2 regions of the Paenibacillus sp. S29 genome follow, and region 2 is predicted to be linked to the other one. Evidence: riboswitches for the same ligand, from Rfam matches in the RefSeq annotation. Region 2 holds a riboswitch; the other holds the start of a gene.
The links. Region 2 has a riboswitch for glycine ahead of ACL9RM_RS13750 (alanine/glycine:cation symporter family protein). Riboswitches for the same ligand answer to the same signal wherever they lie in the genome.

Region 1 (3,947 bases), on a different contig from region 2:
CTCCAAACCGGCTGTCTGGTCCTCGTCCAGAATTATTGTTGCGACCGTCAAAGACGGTAACATTAAGGCACAGGGCAAGGGTAAAGCTGTAATTACTGTGAAATATGCAGGTAAAATGACGAAGGTACAGGTAACCGTTCAGTAAAAAAGAGAGCAAGCATACGTCCAAGGACGATAGGCTTGCTCTTTTATTTTAAGGAGGCTACCGCTTATAATTTATGACTTATCCTTCTTGGTTGGTGTGTTGCGTGTAAGTGATTCGGTCAAACGCTTGCCAGTCGGCGTCTGGGCCAACCCGCCTTTGGCGGTCTCGCGGTGCTTCGACGGCATCGCACTGCCGACTTCAAGCATCACGTCAATGACTTCGTCAGACGGAATAGCGCTGCGCACACCCGCCAAAGCCATATCTGCTGCGGCAAGTGCAGTCACGGATCCCAGCCCGTTGCGCACGATGCACGGAATCTCCACGAGTCCGGCGACGGGGTCGCAAATCAGGCCGAGCGTGTTCTTAAGGGCGAGACCCACGGCGTGAACAGCCTGTTCAGGCGTACCACCGCGCAGCTCGACCATAGCGCCAGCGGCCATCCCGATAGCTGAGCCAATCTCAGCCTGACAGCCTCCCTCCGCGCCAGAAATGAAGGAGTTGTTGGCGATCACGTAGCCAATGGCTCCAGCGGCGAATAGGCCGTGCACCATATGCTCATCATCCCAGCCGAACCGCTCCTGCGCACTGATGAATACACCAGGGATAACCCCACATGAGCCTGCGGTAGGCGTGGCGACAATGCGACCCATGGATGCATTCACCTCCGACACGGAGAGGGCATAAGCCATGGCGAGCGCGGAGGCATCACCGGAGCAGGTTTCCCCTGCCCGCAGATACTCGGCTAGGCGCTTGCCGTCACCGCCCGTCAATCCACTGCGGGATACGGTGTCTTGTGTCTGACCGCGATGAACGGCTTCCTTCATGACTTCATAATAATCAGACATTTGGCGAAAGATTTCTTCCTCCGTTGTATTCGTTTCTTGTACCTGCTCTTGAATCATCAAGCGGCCAATCGTGGTGGATTCTTCAGCGCATAAAGCGCTGATCTCATGCAGATGGCTAAACCGCATCGGATTCAGCTCCTTTTTTCAAATTAATCATCTTAATTTCATACATATGAGGTAAAGAACGCAGTTCCGCAATTAGTTCAGCTGGAGCAGAACTGTCCGTTTCAATGGCGGTGAGCGCTTCACCATCCCGGCCCTTGCGATCTACGTGCATATAGGCAATGTTAATGTGAGCCGCGCCCAGCGCTGAAGTTATCGCGCCCAATGTACCGGGCTTATCCGAGTGGAGAAGCACCAGCGTAGGCAACTCCCCGGTCAGATTGACCCGGAATTCGTTCAGTTGCTGGACATGGATGCTGCCGCCGCCGATGGAGGAGCCCAACAGTGTGCGCTGATCCTCGCCCTTCCACAGCTCGAAACGGACAGTGTTCGGATGAGGGGCGGGGAGTCCGCTGACGGCGAATTCCACGGCCATCCCGGCTTGTTCGGCCCATTGCTCGGCATCGGGAATCCGGTGATCGTCCGTATCGTAATTAAGCAGTCCTGCGATGAGCGCCAGATCTGTACCGTGTCCTTTATACGTATCGGCAAAGGAGCCGTATAATGTCATGCGAGCACGGTCAGGCTGCACTCCGAGCCAGTGCCGGGCAACGCGTGCGAGTCGCACCGCGCCTGCGGTGTGTGAACTGGAAGGTCCGGTCATGGCCGGGCCGATAATGGAAAATACATCTTTGAAACGCATGGTGTGGCCCCCTGTATGTTCTAATACCATACTATATGGTATTTCCGCGTCTTTGCGCGTTTATGACGGTTCCTAATGCTGACGCGCAATGTGAGCACAAAAAAGGACAGGATAAGGAAGTTTCCCTTATCTCTGTCCTCGTTACCTGAGAGTTTCGTGCGGTGTTCTTACCGCCTTACCCCTTGGGTGGCTTGCGCTCTCTCCAGAGTTGCGTCAGATGACGATACATGGACCTGAGAGATTATCCGCCAGCCGGGTGCTGGCGTCTTGCTCCTTCGGTGCCGCCAGAGTGTAGGCTCCCTGGACAGACTCTCCCGTCATCTTCATTCGCGTATACCGTTCTACATGTCTTCCTTAGGGTAATGTATGCCGTGCTCGGTGTCAATCACAGGGTTCAATTTTTACATAAACAGGTGCGTTTCCAATAAAAAAGATTAAAATTTACATAATTATGGATGAAATCAGGAAGGAATTAGAAGATTGGCGGCTAATCTGATAAAGGACAAGTACATTTATGGAAAACATAGGAGGGATATTGACGTATGGTAAAAGGCTTGCGGTTCACAGGTTCACGCTTAAAAGGGATGCTGCATCTAGCAGCAATCGTATCACTGCTGATCGGGATCTTCGTACCATTCGGTCAGGTCAAGGCAGAGGGAGCATTGACAGTAGCCGAAGCACTTCAGGGCCAAAGCAGTGGAGGTACGGTGACGGTGGAAGGCTACATCGTCGGACATGCTACCGGATCGAAAACGACTAACTTTTCTTCTCCGTTCGCGAATGATTTTAACGTACTGATTGCCGATCAGGCAAATGAACGTAATACGTCTAATCTATTGGATGTACAGCTGACTTCAGCGTACAGAGGGCAATTTGGGCTGTCAGGCCATCCTGAGCTGATCGGCAGCAAAATTCGTGTGACGGGTACACTCGGCGCCTACAATAATTTTGGTGGAGTGAAAAGCCCAAGCGCTGTTGAACTGGTGAGCGGAAGCGAGCCGGGGGAACCAGGTGAACCTGGCAACCCGGGTCAACCCGGTACTACATTGCCGGATGGAAAAGGCAAAAAGGTGCTGTTCGATAATACGCACGCACAGACCGCTGGCGCAGCAGATTGGGTCATTGAAGGCGCCTTCTCCGACTTTGCCAATGGACTGCGTAATGTAGGCTTTACGGTAGACCAATTGAATCGTCCCATTCCTTTTACTTATGGAGAGCAGGCCATAACATATGACAAGCTGCGCCAATATGATGTGTTCATTATTGGTGAAGCGAATGTTGCCTTTAAGGCATCCGAGCAGGCTGCTCTGCTGCAATACGTGAATAACGGGGGGAGCGTCTTCTTCATCTCCGATCATTATAATGCGGACCGTAACAAAAACCGTTGGGATTCCTCCGAAGTTATGAATGGCTACCGTCGTGGAGCCTATACTAATCCGGCCAAAGGCATGACTGCAGAAGAAGCTGCATCACCGGCGATGCAAGGATTAACAAGCTCCGATTGGCTGGCGACCAACTTTGGTGTTCGTTTCCGTTATAATGCGCTTGGTGACGTGAATGCTACTGACATTGTAGCCGCAGATCAATCTTTCGGTATTACCAAGGGTGTGCGCTCGATTGCAATGCATGCAGGATCTACGCTGGCTATTATTGATCCTACCAAGGCTAAAGGCATTGCTTATATCCCTTCAGGCACGAAAAAATGGGGGAATGCTGTAGACCAGGGAGTTTATAACGGCGGGGGCCGTGCGGAAGGACCTTATGCTGCTATCTCCAAGGTAGGTCAAGGCAAGGCAGCGTTCATCGGTGATTCTTCCCCTGTAGAAGATGCTACACCGAAATATGTGCGTGAGGAAAACGGACAGTCGAAGAAGACATATGATGGTTTCGAGGAAGTGGATGATTCCACCTTCCTGGTGCAAACGGTCCAATGGCTTGCATGGAAGCAGGACTACACGAAATTGTCTGATGTGGCAGGTTTGACTCTGGATCAACCAACGAAGCTTCTGCCATTCGAGGAGCCTGCGGCTTCCACGGAACCGCAGGCTGAGCCTTGGTCTGCTCCGGCAGCAGGCTACAAATGGTATGATCCTAGAACGTTCAAGTCTGGCTCCTATGGAGCGGCTTCGTAATTATCGTGAGGAGCTCAATG
Region 2 (3,947 bases):
ACGGCCAAAAGCATTGGCTATACGAGTATAACCTTTTTGTATCAAATGTTTGAGCGCTAACATATATCCTTCATACTGATCCATAGCGACGGAGCGAATATCGGTATGCTCCATTCGTTGCCACGACACGATCGGGCCATATTTGCAATAGGTGCTCAAAAAATCAGTGTCATTCACGCAGGAAATGATGACCAGCGCATCGACTCTTTTTCTTTTTAAATCCTCAAAGGCTTGAAGCTCTTTCTTTTTGTCTTCTCCCGAAGTATAAATAATGGTTTGAAATTCATATTGGCCTGCTACTTCCACAAAGCTGTCCAGAAAAGCGAGAACAATTTCATTAATAGTTGAAGTAATGATACCGATCTGAAGCGTCTGACCCTTGGATAGAGAAATGGCATTCCGATTAGGAACATAATCTAATTCCTGCATGATTTTCAAAATCTTAGCTCTTGTTTCGTGACTAACATGGGGGGACTGATTTAATACTCTGGATACCGTAGCTTTGGAAAAGCCCGCCAGTTTTGCAATTTGATCAAGATTCGACATGGTGCTTCTCCTCACATAAGAAAAAATACTTGACATGAAACGCGTTACAACGATTAGGATGCTTATGAAGGCATTACGTCTATTCTAAGGTATCTGTCAATGCATTTCAAAGGAGAACGGTTATCGTTAGGTTGCATTGTTCGCTGAAATGGGCTTTAAAGTATTCCGTATGTCCATCCGCTGGTCGCGGATTTTCCCGAATGGCTATGATGCCGAGCCGAATGAAGCAGGATTGCAATTCTACGACAATGTATTTGATGAGCTGCGCAAGTATAATATTGAGCCGCTGGTAACATTGTCACATTATGAAACACCGCTAGGTCTGACGCAGAAGTATAATGGCTGGCTGGGACGTGAAGTCATACAGCATTACGTAAATTATGCCGAAACGGTGTTTACGCGCTATAAGGATAAAGTAAAATACTGGCTGACCTTTAATGAAATCAATGTAATGACCATGAGCCCGTTCACCGGTGGCGGTGTGGTTATTGACCTCTGTGCATGACACGTATCGAATTGATTACTTGCGTCAGCATATTGCCCAAATGAAGGAAGCGATTGCCGACGGTGTTGATCTGCTTGGTTACACCAGCTGGGGCCCTATCGACCTTGTGAGCATGTCTACTTCCGAAATGTCCAAGCGCTACGGATTTATTTACGTTGATCTGGATGATGACGGTAACGGAACGCTCAAACGCTCCAAAAAGGACTCATTTAACTGGTATAAAAATGTGATAGCAACCAATGGTGAAGAATTGTAATTCCATATCGTCTCGGGCGGGTATAGCAGAGGACATTCTAAGGATGCAATCTGCTGTACCCGCTTTTTCGATAGACACAATAATAATATTTCAGAGGGCTTCACAAACTTTTCACTTGTAATAAGCTGAAAGTTTTCTGTATAATAAATAAAAATTTCATATGTCTGGTTGATGTTTGCGGGAGATGGAACGAAAGTTCCGACCGAAGGGGCAAAACTCTCAGGTGCTTAGGCTGGTTACAGCAACAAGCGGGGACCGTAAACGGACAGAACTCTGGAGAGACCCTTAATTGGGCGCCGAAGGTGCACCGCAGAGAACATCTGCTTAAACTCTCAGGCAAAAGGACAGAGACGCGAATAACCTGTGACAGGGAGTGCTCTAGGCTTTTTTATAAGCTATTAGAGGGAGAAACCTGCACAAGATGGTTGTATTTTTTCGTGCCTTTAACCTCTCCAGGAGTCGAATCAGCGGATTTGACTCTTTTTTGTTTTCTAATATGCTGGAGGAGCGGGTTGAAATGAATTTGGTACATGTATTAGAAACGATTGACAGCTGGATATGGGGAGCGCCGCTTCTTATTCTCGTAATGGGCACTGGGTTGTGGCTAACGATCCGTTTGAAGCTACTTCAGATTATTCGATTGCCTTTGGCGCTCAAGCTAATTGGTAAAGCGCCGGACGAAGGTAGCGGAGATGTAAGCAGCTTCGGAGCATTGAGTACGGCACTGGCAGCTACTGTAGGTACAGGAAGTATCGTCGGCGTGGCAACAGCGATCAAACTGGGTGGGCCCGGTTCATTATTCTGGATGCTGGTTGCAGCTTTTTTCGGGATGGCAACCAAATATGCGGAAGGATTATTATCCGTTAAATACCGTGTTAAAGACCGGAACGGACAATTTTCAGGTGGCCCGATGTATTATATTGAAAACGGGCTTGGCCGCCGTTTCAAGCCGTTGGCGATGTTGTTTGCCTTTTCTGGTGTTCTTGTAGCCCTATTTGGAATCGGTACTTTTCCGCAAGTAAAGGCTATCGTTTCTTCGACGGAAAGTAGCTTTGGAGTGCCAACGGTAGTTACAGCGATCATTATTGCCGTGTTAACTGCTGTTGTTACGATTGGAGGACTCAAAAGTATTTCCAAGGTATCCACAAAGATTGTTCCATTCATGTCGGGGCTCTATATCGTAGTTTGCTTAATTGTACTCATTAAGTTTGCAGGAGAGCTTCCTCATGCGATTGCTTTAGTATTACAAGGGGCCTTCTCGACCACATCTGCAACGGGTGGATTTGCCGGAGCGACGATTATGTTGGCGATGCGAAGCGGAGTTGCCAGAGGTATTTTTGCTAATGAAGCCGGTTTGGGAAGTGCGCCGATTGCAGCAGCTGCTGCTAAGACGAAATGGCCTGCAGAACAAGGGCTGATATCCATGACAGGCGTATTTATTGATACAATGATTATTTGTAATCTGACGGGATTTACGTTGCTGGTTACGGGAATATGGAGTGGAAATGACGATGGAGGTCTGATGACCCAGCATGCGTTTTCCAGTGCCTTTCCGGCTGGTGCAGAGCTCGTGACGATTAGCCTTATTTTATTTGCGTTCACAACGATACTTGGCTGGAATTACTACGGGGAACGTTGTGTTGAATATTTACTGGGTGTCAAATGGATTAAACCATACCGTTATCTGTTCATCGCACTTGTAGCAGGAGGTGCGTTCATCAAGTTGGAAGCCATTTGGCTGCTGGCAGATATCTTTAACGCAATGATGGCTTTCCCGAATCTGATTGCACTGCTTGGCTTATCGGGAATCGTAGTTGCAGAAACCCGAAACTATATGGATTCTCTGTATCCTAATAAGAAAAAGGGCATTCTTGCAGGTGCCAATGTAGGGGCAGCTATTCAAGTAGAAGAAAAGGGACACACGGTTAATTCATAAATTCCAAAAGGGAGTGCCCTCAGCCATCATAGGCTTGAGGACACTCCCTTTTGAATGTTATAACGATGCACGCAAAATAGCTAAAATATCTTCTTGATTCAGCTTTTTATAATTACCAAAGCCTCCGTATTCCATTTCATGGGCTGCAATGTTTGCGATTTTTTCCAATTGCTCATCATTAATATTGTAATCGGCCAGGGTGGAAGGGGCACCGAGACTTGTCCAGAATGCACTAAGACGGTCAATACCTTCCAAGGCGATTTCTCTATCTGTTTTACCTACGGTGTCTAAGTCAAACATGCTGAGCATCAGCCGCTTCATGCGTGCAGCATCCTGATCCACTGTATGTCTCATCCAGTTGGGAAACAGAATTGCCAGACCGCCAGCATGAGGAATATCATATACAGCGGATAATGCATGTTCAATCGTATGCGAAGCCCAATCCCCGAAGTAGCCCATTTGCAGTGTTCCGTTAAGAGCAATCGTTCCGGCATATAAAATCGTTTCACGATGCTCGTAGTTGTGCAAATCCTCCAGCAGTTTAGGTGCAGTTTCGATCACGGTTTGCAGCACGGAAAAGCACATACGATCTTGCAACGGTGTATTTTTAACATTGTGAAAATACTGTTCAAACACATGGCTCATCATATCCACCATGCCATATACCGTCTGATCACGTGGCACAGAGAAGGTATTTTTAGGGT

Region 1: linked by a shared signal. The riboswitch ahead of sdaAB (L-serine ammonia-lyase, iron-sulfur-dependent subunit beta) and the one ahead of ACL9RM_RS13750 (alanine/glycine:cation symporter family protein) in region 2 are both predicted to bind glycine.

What each region holds. Positions count from the first base shown of each region.
Region 1 is NZ_JBMOUI010000004.1:13,770-17,716, forward strand. It holds gene ACL9RM_RS07825 (Ig-like domain-containing protein) at 1-145, shown strand, start outside; gene sdaAA (L-serine ammonia-lyase, iron-sulfur-dependent, subunit alpha) at 217-1,116, opposite strand; gene sdaAB (L-serine ammonia-lyase, iron-sulfur-dependent subunit beta) at 1,106-1,795, opposite strand; glycine riboswitch at 2,007-2,122, opposite strand; gene ACL9RM_RS07840 (DUF6359 domain-containing protein) at 2,338-3,927, shown strand.
Region 2 is NZ_JBMOUI010000007.1:64,139-68,085, reverse strand. It holds gene ACL9RM_RS13760 (LacI family DNA-binding transcriptional regulator) at 1-546, opposite strand, end outside; partial or broken gene ACL9RM_RS13755 (glycoside hydrolase family 1 protein) at 677-1,307, shown strand; glycine riboswitch at 1,476-1,552, shown strand; glycine riboswitch at 1,571-1,665, shown strand; gene ACL9RM_RS13750 (alanine/glycine:cation symporter family protein) at 1,825-3,243, shown strand; gene ACL9RM_RS13745 (iron-containing alcohol dehydrogenase) at 3,301-3,947, opposite strand, start outside.